Regions from separate parts of the Alteromonas sp. HB246098 genome, predicted to be linked through region 3. Evidence: predicted binding sites of a transcription regulator. Region 3 holds the regulator's gene; each other region holds the start of a gene.
What was found. Region 3 encodes sigma-54, which starts transcription at its own class of promoters, with help from an activator protein. Its sites were predicted from a motif close to GTTGGCACGNNNNTNGNNT; they were not measured.

Region 1: a site for sigma-54 is predicted at 1,982-2,000, ahead of ACYTPF_RS11870 (EF-hand domain-containing protein). Genes of this name have one in related genera too.
Region 2: a site for sigma-54 is predicted at 2,991-3,009, ahead of ACYTPF_RS08720 (exopolysaccharide biosynthesis protein). Genes of this name have one in related genera too.
Region 4: a site for sigma-54 is predicted at 1,483-1,501, ahead of glnK (P-II family nitrogen regulator). Genes of this name have one in related genera too.

What each region holds. Positions count from the first base shown of each region.
Region 1 is NZ_JBTZUG010000005.1:620-4,881, reverse strand. It holds gene ACYTPF_RS11875 (DNA polymerase II) at 1-1,868, shown strand, start outside; gene ACYTPF_RS11870 (EF-hand domain-containing protein) at 2,125-2,703, shown strand; gene ACYTPF_RS11865 (AMP-binding protein) at 3,061-4,262, shown strand, end outside.
Region 2 is NZ_JBTZUG010000003.1:171,618-175,879, forward strand. It holds gene ACYTPF_RS08700 (PRC-barrel domain-containing protein) at 1-324, shown strand, start outside; gene ACYTPF_RS08705 (ArsR/SmtB family transcription factor) at 412-723, opposite strand; gene ACYTPF_RS08710 (rhodanese-like domain-containing protein) at 913-1,263, shown strand; gene ACYTPF_RS08715 (LysR family transcriptional regulator) at 1,319-2,242, shown strand; gene ACYTPF_RS08720 (exopolysaccharide biosynthesis protein) at 2,251-2,856, opposite strand; gene ACYTPF_RS08725 (sigma-54-dependent transcriptional regulator) at 3,343-4,262, shown strand, end outside.
Region 3 is NZ_JBTZUG010000007.1:237,528-241,789, forward strand. It holds gene rapZ (RNase adapter RapZ) at 1-784, opposite strand, end outside; gene ptsN (PTS IIA-like nitrogen regulatory protein PtsN) at 868-1,311, opposite strand; gene hpf (ribosome hibernation promoting factor) at 1,325-1,612, opposite strand; gene ACYTPF_RS15595 (RNA polymerase factor sigma-54) at 1,643-3,124, opposite strand; gene lptB (LPS export ABC transporter ATP-binding protein) at 3,198-3,923, opposite strand; gene lptA (lipopolysaccharide transport periplasmic protein LptA) at 3,926-4,262, opposite strand, start outside.
Region 4 is NZ_JBTZUG010000011.1:39,533-43,794, forward strand. It holds gene ACYTPF_RS18315 (helix-turn-helix domain-containing protein) at 1-410, shown strand, start outside; gene ACYTPF_RS18320 (hypothetical protein) at 483-1,352, opposite strand; gene glnK (P-II family nitrogen regulator) at 1,568-1,906, shown strand; gene ACYTPF_RS18330 (ammonium transporter) at 1,939-3,186, shown strand; gene ggt (gamma-glutamyltransferase) at 3,406-4,262, shown strand, end outside.

The sequences.
Region 1 (4,262 bases), on a different contig from region 3:
GTAATGAACACGAAGAGCTTTTCAGCATCGCACTCGCAGGTGAAGGAAAAAGTGTAGTGCTGCTTGTTTGCCCACCGAGTTTTATTGGGCAGACATTACAGGAGCAAGAAGACAGTCCATACACGCTCATTACGGTTGGCGCTGAGAAAGAACTGCTAGAAGCCTTTTTTTCACACCTTACCTCCTACGACCCAGACATTATTTTGGGTTGGAATGTTAAGCAATTTGATATGGCTGTGTTGGGCCGCCGTGCTAAGGCAAATTCGCTCAATTATGCTATTGGCCGCCATGGCCGAGAGGCTTCAGTAAGACAGTGGGAAGATCAGACACTCGTTGATGTACCTGGACGATGCGTGATTGATGGTATTGAAGCACTTAAAACCATGACCTATCAATTCGAGTCCTTCTCCCTTGACCATGTTTCCGAAGAACTGCTTGGTGAAAACAAGCTTATTCAAGCGGCAGACAAACTTGAAGCGATAAAACACCTTTATCATAGCGATCCTGTTGCCCTCGCGAACTACAACTTTAAAGACACCGAACTAGTAAACCGCATTCAGGATAAAACCCAGTTTATTGATTTTCTGGCATTGCGCAGCATTCTTACCGGCTTAGATATGAGCCGACCGGGAGGCTCGGTAGCGGCGTTTTTAAACGTTTATTTGCCCAAGCTACATCGCAAGTCTTATGTCGCAGGAGTGAGGCCTGAAAATGGCGGTTTAGCTAGTCCTGGCGGTTATGTCATGCGCTCCCAACCTGGCTTGTACAAAGATGTTTTAGTACTCGATTTTAAAAGCCTATACCCTTCTATTATTCGAACGTTCAAAATCGACCCTCTAGGGCTTGCGGAAGGGCTTAAGTCTCCATCAACCGCTATAGAAGGCTTCAAGGGTGCAGTATTTAGCCGTGAATCACATTTCTTGCCTTCTATCATTGAAAACCTATGGCTTCAGCGCGACGAAGCCAAAAAACAGAAAGACGCACCACGCTCTCAAGCGATTAAGATATTAATGAACTCTTTCTATGGAGTACTTGGTAGCGGAGGCTGTCCTTTTTACGATCCTCGTCTTGCGAGTTCAATTACATTGCGGGGGCATGAGATCATGCAAACCACCGCGAGTTGGATTGAAGAATTGGGCTATACAGTTATCTACGGTGATACCGATTCAACTTTTGTGCATGTTGAAGGAAATACTGCACTAGGTACACCTTCTGAAACAGGTCGCGAGCTTGCCAAAATTATTAACCAAAAATGGACTGAGTTACTTAAGCGTCAGTTCGACATTGATTGCCATTTGGAGATTGAGTTCGAATCTCACTTTTCTACCTTCTTTATGCCAACAATTCGTGGCTCTTCTGAAGGTAGTAAAAAACGCTACGCAGGGATGAAAGACGGTGAGCTTATCTTTAAAGGTTTAGAGAACGTGCGTTCGGATTGGACAGTACTTGCTAAAGTTTTCCAATACGAACTATACAAAAGAGTCTTTACCAATGAGCCTGTAAAGCAGTACATCAATAAAACGCTAAACGCAGTAAAAGCGGGAAAGATGGATGAAGAGTTGGTCTATAAAAAGCGACTCAGAAAGCCACTTTCTTCGTATGTGAAATCTCTTCCCCCTCACGTTAAAGCGGCGAGACGGGCCGACAAATTATTTGAAGAACAGGGTTTACCACTTCGCTACCAATCTAATACTTCCATAGCCTATGTAATTACCGTTCAAGGGCCACAAACGGTGGAAACAATCTCTGCGCCGCTTGACTATGACCACTATATAGAAAAACAGATAAAACCCATTGCTGATAGTATATTGCCAATGATATCCCTTAGCTTTGAACGCATAGCTAACGCTCAACTTTCCTTATTTTAATTATGTTTATCTGTATGAAGATCTTTCAGGCTTCGTGACAAATTAACAAAAGCATTACACTCTGAATCTATTTCTAACTTTAGCTATTACACGTATTTTCAACAACTTAGCTCGTTGGCACGACAAGTGAATAAGATATTTGTGAGTAGCTAAATAGGTTTGTGCGAAGTATTAACTTCAATCAACATGCGTTCAATTTAGTGATTAGGGCAATTGATAGCCCGTGTTCGCAAAGAGAAACAGAAGGAATTTGATTATGAAGATCACAAAGTTAAGTATGATTACTAGTGCTGTTGTTGCAGCTACACTTTCTGCGTCAGCATTCGCAGGGCATCATGAAGAAAAAATTTCTAAGAGCTTTAATGCGCTCGATCAAGATGGTAATGGCTACATAGTCGGTTCAGAATCCTCAGGTACTATCGACAGCAAATTAGTATCTAAAATGGATACTGACGGCGACAGTATGGTTAGCCGCGCAGAATTTAATGCATTTGTTGACGAAAAACCATCTATGTTCAGTGACGAGGTTATCACGCAGGTAAAAGCTGAAGGTACAACAGACGCTGTACTAACTGAAGAAGGCAATCCAGCACTTTTTTCTAAAGCTGATAACGAAATGATTTCAGAAAAGAATAAAGAGTTGCGCACTGAGATGTCTGCAACGGCCAATACTAAGTTCACTAAAATCGATATGGATAGCGATGGTAAGATTAGTAAGAAGGAACTAGATATGGCCGACGTTGAAGGCGACTTTGACTCAATGGATGAAGACGGAGATTCGTACATAACTCGTATGGAATACCGTACCTATTTTGAAGAGATTGAATCAGAATAGTTAAATTAAATAATTCATAGTATTTCCAACTATGTAGCCCCGCTTATAGTGCGGGGCTTTTTTATTTTCCCTCAAACAATACAACCCCACTAAGTTCACCAGTTCGCCCACTAATAAATGGTCTGCGACGAAACGCTAATATTTTTCGTTGAACAGCACCGTATACGACCAACATCTTGTCGACAAAACGCATTTGCAACCATATTGTTAATAAAAGTTAAATATTTTGTTTGCACAATTGCGCTTTCTGTAATTAGCGCAAAGGTCGCTATTGTGTACTTCGATTTCAAAATCATGATGGCGATTATCCAAAATCACATTTAAATCATATGCGTACGCGCATGGAGGCAAGGAATAATGGAATCAAATACACAGTTAAACACTGTATTCCCACTTCAAAAAAGTGAGTTTAGCGGTCCTAGTGATGCTGAACTTACATCACTCACAATAGGTCAATACTTCAAAAAGGTTGTCGACAATTATGGCGATAACCCAGCGATCATCGTAAAACATCAGAGTATTCACTGGACCTATCAGCAATACTGGCATGAAGTAGAACGTGTGGCCTGTGGTTTACTTGCCAATGGCGTAGAGCCTGGTGATCGAGTTGGGATATGGTCCCCCAATAACATCGAGTGGTCACTTGTACAAATGGCCACGGCAAGAATTGGCGCGATCATGGTATGTCTTAACCCAGCTTACCGCCCAGATGAATTAGCCTTTGCTATTAACAATGTCGGGGTAAAGCACTTGGTGATGGCACAGTCTTTTAAACACTCAAACTACATCGCCATTTTGAAAGAGCTAGCTCCGGAACTAGATTCTGACGAACAGAGTGAAACGGACGCGGCGCTATCGCTCTCGAAGCTCCCTTCTCTTAAACACGTATATACTATCGGTGAAACGTCTGTAGACGGCTTACAGGCATTTTCAAAACTGCAAGTAGAGCCTACTGAAGCTTTAAAATCGCAGTTAAAAGACATAGAAAGAACGCTAAATGCTGATGATAACATCAACATTCAATTCACCTCAGGCACAACGGGTAACCCGAAAGGCGCAACGCTTACTCATCGTAATATATTAAATAATGGTTTATTAGTATCAGAAGCTATGAGATTTACGCACCAAGACAAGCTTTGTATTCCCGTACCGCTCTATCATTGCTTTGGAATGGTGTTGGGCAACTTAGTCTGTTTAGCATCTGGTGCATGCGCGGTATTTCCTGGTGAGTCTTTTGACCCTGAACAAACGCTTCGCACAGTAGAAGAAGAAAAGTGTACAGGCTTGCACGGCGTGCCTACCATGTTCATCGCAGAGCTAGAGCTTCCTAACTTTGGAGGCTTCGATTTATCGAGCTTGAGAACTGGCGTTATGGCAGGAAGTACATGTCCTGAGGAACTAATGCGTAAAGTCCATAGTAAGTTTCATATGACCGAAGTCGTTATAGGTTACGGTCAAACAGAATGCAGCCCTATCAATCATATTACCGATATAGATTCACCATTTGAAAAACAGGTTAAAACAGTCGGCCGAGCTATGCCTCATACCGAAGTAAAAAT
Region 2 (4,262 bases), on a different contig from region 3:
ACAAGTAATCACTTGAGGGCTGTTGGAGAAGTGGGAGGCTATGAGGTTGCCACGACTACCGACAATGTTGGGCACATAAGCAACTTCATAATCGACACGCGAAGTTGGAAAATAATAATGCTGGTGGTCGATACCAATAATTGGCTTCCAGGGGGTAAACACTTGGCGCTATTACCGGGGGATATTGAAAATATTGATTGGGCCGCACACAGTGTCGCGGTCAACCTAAGCCATGATGAATTAGTCAATAGACCAGAAGTAGATAGTGATAGAATTCCAGAAGAAGATTACATCGCCGTGTTGTGCAAACAACTGGATAAATAGTTTTAGATATGGATTTGAAGGAATGTTAAACGATACAATGTCCGCTATGTGGCGGACATTGTTGTTTTAATGATAATTAAGAAAAACCTACTCGCAGAAGAATTCGTCCATCAACGCAATAAGTCGTTTAACACGCTCATCCGCAAGTCGATAGTAAATTGTTTGGCCTTCCCTTCTGGTAGCTACCATTTTTGATTCTCGCAATAATGCGAGGTGTTGAGAAATCACGGGCTGTGAAACATTGACTACCTCTAGAAGCTCGGTTACCGACTTTTCCTCTTTCAACAATGAACAAAGCACCATGAGACGTGTTTTGTTCGCAAATTGTTTAAGGAAGATTTCAGCTTCCACCGCATGTTCCATAATATCATCTGAACCTATTACCATATCCTCAGACATAAGCACTTCCTTTCTTTAACGTTTCTGGCAATAATTTAGCCATTAATTATACTAAAGTATAAAACATTTTGCCGACTTGCCATTATATGCGATGAATTCCAGTAATTGATATTGTTTTATTGAATTTCCATTCATACATTAGTTATTACTTATTTGTTTTGCACAAAATCGTCATAAATTGGGAGTACTATGCTAATAGATATTAAAACTCGGATTGAGAACATCAGCTTCGATATTCGTTGCGTCACTGCACAAAAAGCTTCTGAAGAGTTAGTGCACAATGATGGAACCCTTATCGACGTAAGGGAAAGCGGCGAAGTAGCGAGCCAGCCCGTCCCCTATGCCCTCAACATACCCCGAGGCGTGCTCGAGATGAAAGCATTAGAGAGATTCAAAGATGCCTTAATACCGCTCTACATCCATTGTGCGTCTGGCGTTCGTGCAAAGTTAGCTGCCGAGCAACTAATGCAGATGGGATACGAGAAGGTATCAGTGGTAACGTGTCCAGTATCAACCATTAACCAAGCCCTTAAAGAATGACTTGTATAATCTGTCTATGCTATAAGTAGCCCAAAAGACAGGTAAAGGGCGTTGTATGCTTAAATCCACATTAGAACAATGGCGTATGTTTAAAGCCGTTGTTGATGCTGGTGGCTTCAATCAAGCAGCTGCAGAAGTACATAAAAGTCAATCTAGTGTTCATCACGCTGTTCAAAAACTTGAAAACGCCATTGGTGTAACACTATTTGAAAATATTGGTCGTAAAGTACAGCTTTCTCCACAAGGTGAGCTCATGTACCGTCGAGCTTCGTTTTTGCTCAACGAAGCTCAAAAGCTTGAAGCGGTAGCAAGTAGCTTAAAAGTAGGAACAGAAACAACACTGCGTATAGCTGTAGATATTATTTTCCCTTCTGAATTATTGTATAACGTGCTTGCCAAAGTCTCTGCAGAATTTCCGCTCTTGCGTATAGAAATAGAGGAAACCGTGCTTAGCGGTGCTAACGCGTTATTAAGTAGCGGAAAAGTAGATTTAGGCATTTCTCCCTTTGTCTTTCCGAATGGCTTTAGCGAAGACTTATGCGAAATTGAGTTTGCCGCGGTGGCTCATGCTAAGCACCCTTTACACCAATTAAACAGAACCCTAACCTTAGAAGACCTCAAAACTCATCGTCAGATTGTAGTTCGCGACTCTTCTGCAGAGCGCAAGGCAGATGTAGGTTGGTTAGGTGCAGAACAACGTTGGACAGTGAGCCACGTAAGAACATCTTTAGATATCATTACTCAGGGATTGGGATTTGCATGGCTACCTATAGCAATTATTAAGGAAGAATTAGAAAACGGTACCCTAGTTCCGCTTCCTTTGGATAACAATGCGGCGTTAAGAAAAGCCCTTCTCTATCTTTCTTTTGAAGATGGAGACACCTTAGGCCCGGCGGCGCGAGCATTTATGGGAGAACTGAGATACCAAACAATGAACCTACCTACCTCAGATTTTATGCTTGATTCATGCTCAGTGTAGCTCGCGCATTAGCTAACTACTGTTGGCAAATGCTGAAAGCCTAACACAAATCCAAACAGTGAGATTGTTACACCTATCAAGGCCACTGCCCCGTCGTCAGTAGCCATTCCAACGGCCATAATGAAAACTGCCAAGGCGGGAATAAGACCCATAAAGGGAATAAGCTCTAACGGAACCATTACCAAGCCGCAGCCAACACAATTTAAAGCAATTAAAGAGCGAAACACGGGCTGTTTCATAAAAAAACAACGGGGAACGAGAAAGCGGTCGACACTAGCTGCATAGGGTTTTATTTTTTCGACTATTTGGCGTAGTTGATCAGCATCGCAATGTATGTCCATCACTTTTTGAGGTAACCATGGGTGCCTGCTACCGAGTAATATTTGCAATGCAATAAGTAAAATCGTCACACCGGTTAAAGAAGGTACACCAGGAATAGCGCCTATAGGGGTGCAGGCGATAAACGACGGAAGCGCTAGCATTGGGCCAAAGCCCCGCTTTTCCATAACTTCCCAAAAATCTGCAAAATAAAATAAATCTTGACTAGCCCGAGGCTGCATTTTTGTCAGCAGCTCGGTTAAAGTCATTGATCTCTCAGCTGTTTTTGCCCACATTTTCAATTCCTTTGACATAAATTTAGCCGTAGTCCTCTAACTTCAGAGAGCAAATGCGGGCCTACCATAGGCAAATTTTCGGTAAACCTTATCTATTCCTTTCACCAATAATAAAGTTGCTCTACATACAAATTGTGCGAAAAATGTGCCATAGCCAAGCTCACCTACACTTTATAAGGAAATGGGAATACTTTTTGCAGTTGTATGTAAATAGGTAACACTCAATGTGTATTTGATAGACCGAGAATCTTCTAGATTAAATCAAAAACGTAAAATTATAGACGGTCGTTCGTATAGATGAATCACTACAATTAATGTGACTTTATTGAACATTCATTCGGTTTTACCTGAACTAAACAAGTTATTGCTAGGAAAGGAGTAAGTATAGCTAGGTATCTAGTTATTTTTTCTTGCCTTTTATGATACAACTATAACATTGATTTTATTCCATATTTTAAATGGAAAGTAATAGAGAGGGACATTCACGTGCTAACCGTACTTTTAGTTGATGACGATGCCGAGTTTACAGAAGTAGCTTGTACTATTATTGAGTTTTTAGGCCACGACGTCCTAACAGCTGCGACATTAGCTGAAGCCCGCGACTGGCTAGAGAAAGAAACATTCGATCACGTACTGTTAGATTTCATGTTGCCCGATGGTAGCGGCGCTCATCTGTTTAATGAACTTGATGCGCTCCCCAAGCGTCCTCGTGTTACCTTAATCACCGGCCACCCTTCGGTTAAAAGCGTAATCAAAGGCTTGTGTGGCCCTACCGTAGACTACCTTGTCAAGCCAATACAGCGCGAAGAAATCGAGGCTGTGTTAAGTAAAAAGCCAAAAGAAAAAGCACCTAAAGAAGAAACAATTGAAAAACACTTCGATTTGCTTATTGGCGAGTCACCGGTGATGAAGGAGTTATACAAACTCATTTCAAGGGTTAGCAAAACAAGTGCTAACGTCATGCTGTTAGGTGAAAGTGGTGTTGGTAAAGAAGTAGTCGCAGCTGCTATTCACCGAGCCTCAGAAAGTGATGGCCCTTATATCGCCACAAACTGTGGTGCCTTTTCTAAAGAATTGATTGGTAGTGAGTTGTTCGGCCATGAAAAAGGTGCCTTCACCGGTGCTGTGGGCCGTAAAGAGGGTGTTTTTGAACAAGCAGAAGGAGGCACCCTTTTCTTAGATGAAATCACAGAAATGCCTATCGATATGCAGCCTAACCTTTTGCGTGTGCTCGAAAACAAAGTGGTGCTTCGTGTAGGCGGCACAAAATCTATACCTGTGAACTGTCGCGTAGTATCTGCAACAAACAGAACAATGGAAGAAATTGCGCAAAGCAAAGTGTTGCGTGAAGATATCTATTTCAGATTGGCCGTTTTCCCAATCACTATTCCACCTTTACGTGAACG
Region 3 (4,262 bases):
ACAAGGTTTGGGCAATATAGACAGAGCGGTGCTGGCCGCCAGTGCAACCAATCGCTACCGTTACATAGCTTCTATTGTTGCGCTCTAGGTGAGGAAGCCATGTGGTCATTAAGTTCTGTATCTGCCAGATAAATTTGGTTACTACAGGTTGTGAGCCTAAAAATACCTCCACGGGGGAATCTAACCCAGTAAGGTGTCTAAGGTCAGGTTCCCAATGAGGGTTGGGAAGGAAGCGCGCATCAAAAACATAATCTGCGTCTTTAGGAATGCCGTGTTTAAAGCCAAACGATTCGAACACCAGTACAAGGCGTGAACTTTTCTTCCCTAAAATACGTTCCCGAATAAGTTCGGCGAGTTGGTGTATCGTTAGCTTATCTGTATCAAGGTATAAATCAGCGCGTTCAGTAATTGGAGCAAGGAGCGCAGATTCTGCTCTAATAGCCTCCGATAGAGACTTATTTAGTTTAGCTAAAGGATGAAGACGGCGAGTTTCGCTAAACCGCTTGACCAGTACGTCATCGCTTGCGTCAATGTACACTATAGTCATCGACCAAGAAGAAGGCAGATAATCTAGAATCTCTACCAAGTCATCTGGATTTTTGGGAAGATTCCTTACGTCGATACTTACTGCAACTTGGTCGTATTCATCAACAACAGTATGGGTGAGGGTGGGAAGCAAATTTACTGGGATATTATCAACACAGTAATAACCTAAGTCTTCCAAAGCGCGAAGTGCGACAGACTTACCAGACCCTGAACGACCACTGATTATGATCAGCTTCACCTAAACTCTCCCTTATATTCTGGTTTCATCACATACGCGTTGTTGAATAAAGCGCCTATCTATAATGTATAGGCTCTTATGGCTTAACTTAATGCAGAAATAATCTCGTCGCTGGTTGTTGCACGGCGTATTGTTTTAATTGTTTCTTTGTCACTGAGCTTACCTGCTACGGTAGCCAGTGTTTGAAGGTGTCCTTCGGTTTGCTCTTCGGGAACGAGTAGCGCAAAAAATATGTCTACGGGCTTTTCATCTAGGGCATCAAAGTTGATAGCTGGTGTGCTTGTTACAACAATTGCTATTACCTTCTCAAGGCCAGCCAGGCGACCGTGAGGCAGTGCTATGCCGTTGCCAATACCCGTGCTACCCATACGTTCTCGAGCCATTAAGCTATTTAAAACCGTTGCCTGGTCGATGTTATCATTTTGCTTGGCAGCGATATCAGCGATGATCTCAAGAATTCGCTTTTTACTATTACACTGAACCGCACACTCGGTGCGGTCCAGACTTACGATGGCTTGTATATCCATGCTTAATTAACTACTAATGTTTTTTCAGTTTTTCCTTATGCTTGATTACCTGCCGGTCGAGTTTATCAACCATGCTGTCAATCGCCGCATACATGTCGGTATTTTCTGAGGATGCGAATACTTCAGCGCCACTTAAATGAACAGTCGCTTCGGCTTTTTGATTTAATTTTTCAACGTTCAGGATGACATGCACATTAGAAATGTGATCAAAGTGACGTTCAAGTTTGCTGAACTTCGTATCGACATAATTACGCAAAGAGTCGGTGATTTCGACATGATGACCAGTGAGGTTGATTTGCATATTTCGTCTTCCTTATATATTTAAGCCTAGTTAAATAAGGCTTTTGCGTTGGTTCGACGGTGGGATCGATAACGATTCCCGATATTTTGCTATTGTTCGCCGAGCGACTTTTATGCCTTGCTCTGCCAACAACGAAGCAATCTTGCTATCACTTAGCGGCTTGCTAGGATTTTCCGCAGCCACTAACTTCTTGATCAATGCACGAATCGCTGTAGATGAACATTCACCACCTGACTCAGTTGCTACGTGGCTTGAGAAGAAATACTTCAATTCAAAGATACCACGAGGCGTATGCATATACTTTTGCGTTGTCACACGGGAAATAGTCGATTCGTGCATATCTACCATTTCTGCGACATCATTTAGTACCATTGGTTTCATCATTTCCGGGCCGTGCTCAAAAAAGCCCATTTGCTGCTGCACAATACAATTTGCGACCTTCATTAAGGTATCGTTACGAGATTCAAGGCTCTTTATGAACCACTTGGCCTCTTGCATGTGTGAGCGGATGAATTGTGAATCGCTACTGTTCTTAGCACGGCGACTCATTGCTGCGTACTGTTGATTTACGCTTAATTTCGGCAGACTGTCGGGGTTCAGCTCAACCACCCAACGGCCATTTTTCTTGGTTACCGAGACATCAGGAATAACGTACTCAGGCTCTTTAGTAACTAAAGCACTACCTGGACGTGGATTCAAGGTTTGAAGTAAACGCATTGCTTCGCGCAGCTGATCTTCTTTTAATCGGCTCTTACGCATTAGGGTGCGGTAGTCTTTACTGCTCAGTAAATCTGAATATTCCTCAATAAGCTGCTTCGCTTCAGCAAGCCACGGTGTGTCTTCTGAAAACTGGCGCAATTGCACCATAAGACATTCTTGAGGGGTACGAGAACCTGAACCAATGGGGTCGAACATTTGAATACGCTTAAGTACACATTCTATTTCGTCCATTTCGATAGGCTCTTCAAGATCATCATCGTTGACCGCTTCTAAGATATCGTCAAGAGTAACGGTCAAATAACCTGATTCGTCAATCGAATCGATGATTGCAGTAGCAATGGCGCGGTCAGTATCCGAAAAATGAGTGAGGCGCATTTGCCAAAGCAAGTGCTCTTGTATGTCTTCAGTGGTCTCACCTTGAAAGATTTGTTCATCATCATTAGATGGACCAGGTGCTGGCGCAGAAGAAGCGGAATAATACTCATCCCAAGTGCTGTCGATAGGTAGCTCATCGGGAAGGTCATTCTTCTCCAGTGCATCTCCTGCTTCTAGCGTGTCGCTTGATGCAGAAGCTGTCGCTTCAGCAGCGCTATCGTCACTATCGACATTGTTCTTTTCTACTTGTGGCTCGTCGCTACCTTCTTCCACTTCTAAAAGCGGATTAGAGTCGAGCGCTTCTTGAATCTCTTGCTGAAGATCAAGCGTAGAAAGCTGCAGCAGCTTAATGGCCTGCTGCAGCTGAGGTGTCATGGTAAGTTGTTGGCTAAATTTTAGCTGTAAAGATGGTTTCATCTACGTCTTATTTAAATGCTCTAAATTAAATATACCAGAGCGAAACTGAAAAATGACAATTCGGTTACACTAACTATAGCCTGAATTGTTCGCCTAGGTATACGTCCCTTACTTTTTGATTACTTAAAACCTGTTCCGCAGTTCCTTGCGCAATAAGCTCGCCATGACTCACAATGTACGCTTTTTCACAAACATCCAATGTTTCGCGTACGTTATGGTCCGTGATAAGGATACCAATACCCCTATCTCGCAGATGCTGTATTATCTTCTTTATATCATTAACTGATATTGGATCAACACCGGCAAATGGTTCGTCTAACAAAATAAACTGTGGTTTTGCTGCCAGAGCTCGTGCAATCTCTACGCGACGCCGTTCTCCCCCTGACAAACTCATCCCCGTACTATTACGTATATGGTTGATATTAAATTCATCAAGTAGGGCATCTGCTTCTTCTTCTTGCTGTTGTGAATTTAAATCTTTACGGGTTTGCAAAATGGCCATGATATTTTCATGTACCGTAAGCTTTCTAAATATTGATGCCTCTTGCGGGAGGTAGCCTATACCGCGGCGTGCGCGCTCATGCATTGGCTGGTGAGTAAGCTCATTATCATCAATTTCGATCTTGCCTTTGTCTAAGTTGACCAAACCTACAATCATGTAAAAAGTAGTGGTCTTACCAGCTCCATTAGGGCCGAGAAGACCAACAATTTGACCGGTAGACACTGAAAGGCTTACGTCGCGAACAACCTGTCGCGATTTATACGATTTAGCAAGGTTTTTAGCGCTCAAAGTTGCCATTGCTATTCATTGTCCTCGTTGTCTTTCTTAGACGATGTTTTACGAATGGTGTCAGGGGTAAACACTGTGGTTACACGACCTTCACCATCTTCACCGGCGCCACCCGTTGCAAGCAATTGTTCAGTAATCATATCGAACGTAATCTTATCACCTTGCACTTTACTGGTATCTTGCTGTAGCTCAGCATTACCCGCCAGAGAAATAGTGCGATTAATTACTTCATAGCGAATTTCATTAGCTTTCGCTGATACCGGTGTACCGTCTTCTAGTGATTGAGAATAGCTTGCAGGGTTGCCACGAGCGATAAATATTTCACGGCCGCTGCCATCTGTAGCTATT
Region 4 (4,262 bases), on a different contig from region 3:
TCGAAGTGCAGTTAACCAATTACGCTTTTTACGGGCACGATGAAATGACTGCGTTATTTCAGGTATTGCTGGCAAAAAGTGAGGTGGGCGCGGGAGCAGACAAGCGAATCACCCAAGTAATAAGCCATATACATGGTGACTTAGGGGCATCGCATACGTTGCAGTTGCTTTCAGAGATGGCCTGTATGGGAACCACACAGTTCAAAACTCGCTTTAAACAAGCCACTGGGCTTAGCTTACGTGATTACCTAGTGAAGATAAGGATGGAGAAAGCCAAAGCGCTGCTTAGAAATACCGATACGCCTATGTCGAGCATAGCTCAAACCACGGGGTATGAAGACGTTGCGGCATTCAGCCGTCGGTTTAAAACGTATTTCGGGCAACCACCAAAGACTTTTAAGAGAAAGTGATACGCCTTGCTAAAGGGGAGCACTCGTTAGCTACGGACTACTATAAAAAAGCAAAGCAATAATCAACACGCCCTAGTTTTTATTTTCATCTTGGGGTAATTTTTTCACTCTAGCGTCTATAAAACGTTTGTGATCGTCCATTTTGGTGCATTTCAGGCTACCACCCGCAATCCCACTCAATATCGCCAAGGTTTTATTGGTCGTACTGCTACAGTTTACGCGCTTTGAAGGGCGTCGATTTTCTTTTGCTTGTATTTGCTGTGTGCTTGGCCCGCTTAATATAGGGCTGTTTTTTTGTTCTTGAAATTCTCTTGCTGCTTGTTTAGCGTCTTCAGCGAGTTTGTTGTTGTTATATTCTTCAAAATAGCGTGCAGCCCCGTCTTTAACCGATAGGTTTAACGAACCCGCCCGTCGATTTACATCATTGGAAAGACTCGAGGACGGCGGCGTTTTATCCGGCTTACTTTCAACCGGTGCTAGCTGTTCCTCAGTCGCTGGGTTTATCTCTTGATGGGCTTCTACTTTTTCTGATGGTTTGGTTTTACTATCAGTCGCTTGCGGACTCTTAAACACATCAGGCTTAAGCTCGTTATTACGTGTTTCATTAAGGCGTTCAACCTGCTTATCTTCTGTCATTTGAGGTCGTGGCATGGGAGGGTAATACAGGCGAGCTTTTATCTCGGCTGTTCGCTCCAAAATGTTTACACGTGCTTTTTGATCATCAATACTCAACTGAGAAAGTAAGACAACCAAAATCACCCCAAATACGTGTACACCGCCTGAAATTAATAGCGGCCGCCACGCCGTTTTTTTAGCAAGGGCATGGTGTTCGATGCTGCGTTCAGGCGCAAAGAAAGTAGGAGTGATAGTTGTCATAGTAAACAACAGACCATTCACGCTATCGAATAGTTCCATCCTAATTTCATCGCTCTTTTTAGACACCTTACCTCAGTATTTTCTTCGGCCGCTTCATTGTTGGGCAATTTTTAGCTCGTGCACCATTAATGTGCATTATTTTTGTGCAAGGTCCGCTTGTTTGTGGCTATATATATGATTTTTATATGAAAACATTTGTGGCATGGCTCTTGGTTTATCTTCCCGTAGTTGGAAACACGACCATAAATCACAGAATAACCAAAACAAACTGGGAGCAACTCATGAAACTAGTCACAGCGATCATCAAGCCGTTCAAGCTAGATGATGTTCGTGAAGCCATTTCAGAAATCGGTATCGACGGTCTGACCGTGACCGAAGTGAAGGGCTTTGGACGTCAAAAAGGACACACTGAACTTTACCGCGGAGCGGAATATCAGGTGGATTTTCTACCTAAAGTCAAACTGGAAATTGCTGTTCAGGATGATCAAGTAGAGCGCCTGGTAGAAGCCATCGTTGGCGCTGCCAAAACAGGCAAAATTGGAGACGGCAAGGTGTTTGTTTATGACCTTGAACACGCCGTTCGTATTCGAACTGGTGAGTCGGATAGCGACGCGCTGTAAGCCACAACGATATATTTGCGGAGAAAACCATAATGGAAATCACTTTTGAACTTGGGTATGCGCTAGATACCTTTTATTTTCTAATCTGCGGTGCACTGGTTATGTGGATGGCTGCAGGTTTTGCGATGCTTGAAGCTGGTCTAGTTCGAGCGAAAAACACCACAGAAATTCTAACTAAAAACGTGGCACTATTTGCAATTGCTTGCACCATGTACATGATCTGCGGCTACGGAATTATGTATGGCGGTGGCGACTGGGGTCCATTCCTAAGCGGTATCATGGGTGACGGCGCAACAGGTGTAGCTGAAGATCCAGCAACATACGCACCTTCTGCTGACTTCTTCTTCCAAGTAGTTTTTGTTGCTACAGCAATGTCTATCGTATCTGGTGCGGTTGCTGAGCGTATGAAGCTTTGGGCATTCTTAGCATTTGCAGTTGTTATGACAGGTTTCATCTATCCAATGGAAGGTGCTTGGACATGGGGCGGCGAAGCCGTATTCGGTATGTATACGCTTGGCGACCTAGGTTTCTCTGACTTTGCTGGCTCTGGTATTGTTCACATGGCTGGTGCGGCTGCGGCGCTTGCTGGCGTGCTTGTGCTTGGTGCTCGTAAGGGTAAATACACTGCTGACGGTAAAGTAAACGCGATTCCAGGTGCAAACTTACCGCTGGCAACTTTAGGTACATTCATCCTTTGGATGGGTTGGTTTGGTTTTAACGGTGGTTCAGTACTGGCTACTGCAACTGTTGAAAGTGCAAACTCAGTAGCAATCGTATTTATGAACACGAATGCTGCAGCTGCAGGTGGTGCAATTGCTGCACTTATCGTAGCACGCATTCTATTCGGTAAAGCTGACCTAACTATGGTACTTAACGGTGCGCTAGCTGGTCTTGTGGCAATCACAGCCGAGCCGTCTACACCAACCCCCCTTCAAGCTACTCTATTTGGTGGCCTAGGCGGTATCCTAGTAGTGCTTAGCATTGTTGCACTAGATAAACTTAAGATTGACGATCCAGTGGGCGCAATTTCAGTTCACGGTGTGGTTGGTCTACTAGGTCTAATCCTTGTACCTTTCACAAATGACGGTTCAAGCATCTCTGGTCAGCTTATTGGCGCCGCGACTATCTTTGTATGGGTATTCGTAGTAAGCCTAGTGGTATGGCTAGTGATTAAAGCGGTAATGGGTGTACGTGTGAGCGAAGAAGAAGAGTTCGACGGCGTAGACATGAGCGAGTGTGGTCTGGAAGCATACCCAGACTTTACAAGCGGCCGCTCGTAAGAGAGTCTCGATTAGGCAAATGAAATAACAATAATAATGCCTTATTACTTCGTTTAAGCCCCGCAGTTGCGGGGCTTTTTTCGTTTAAAGTCATGTACTTTTTAGTTGCTATAAGACTAAAGAAAAGGCCCTAGGCGTAATGTGACAATAACGCTACACTATGTTTTAAAGGGTTTAGGCTAGATTTATCAACGGCAACGTTTTTGTAAAAGGATAGTTATGACTGAAAGTGTGCGACTACTACCTTTGATATTGGCTTTTTTCAGTATCAATTGTTTAGGCTATGACAGAATAACGGGGCATCCCTTTGCAAGTCGCTCAGAAGTTATTGCAAAGAACGGCATGGCGGCCACTAGCCAACCATTAGCCACGCAAGTGGCTTTGGATATTTTAAAACAAGGTGGTAGCGCGGTTGACGCAGCCATTGCGGCCAACGCCATGTTGGGGTTGGTTGAGCCAACAGGTAGCGGTATTGGCGGCGACTTATTTGCCATTGTGTGGGATGCAAAAGAAGAAAAGCTGGTGGGTTTAAATGCTTCTGGCCGCTCGCCAAGACAGCTAACCAAAAAAGTCTTTGCTGAACGCGGTCTTCATCAAATACCCAAATTTGGTCCTCTGCCCGTATCTGTCCCTGGTGCTGTAGACGGTTGGTTTGCGCTACACGAGAAGTTTGGCAAACTGCCTATGTCAGCGTTGCTCACGCCATCTATCAAATATGCCCGTGAGGGCTTTCCAGTTTCCGAGGTCATTGCTTACTACTGGCAGATGAATCAAGAACGAATTGGCCATTACGATGGTTTTGCAGAGACCTTTCTTATCAATGGTAAGGTACCGCAGAAGGGTGACATTTTTAAAAACCCCGGATTAGCCGTGACCTATGAAAAGATAGCAACTGGGGGGCGTGATGCCTTTTATAAAGGGGATATCGCCCGTACTATCGATGCTTATATGAAGTCCCAAGGGGGCTTTTTGTCATACCAGGATTTATCTTCACATACCTCTGAGTGGGTAGAGCCTGTTTCCGCTAACTACCGCGGCTACGATGTATGGGAGCTTCCGCCAAACGGACAAGGCAT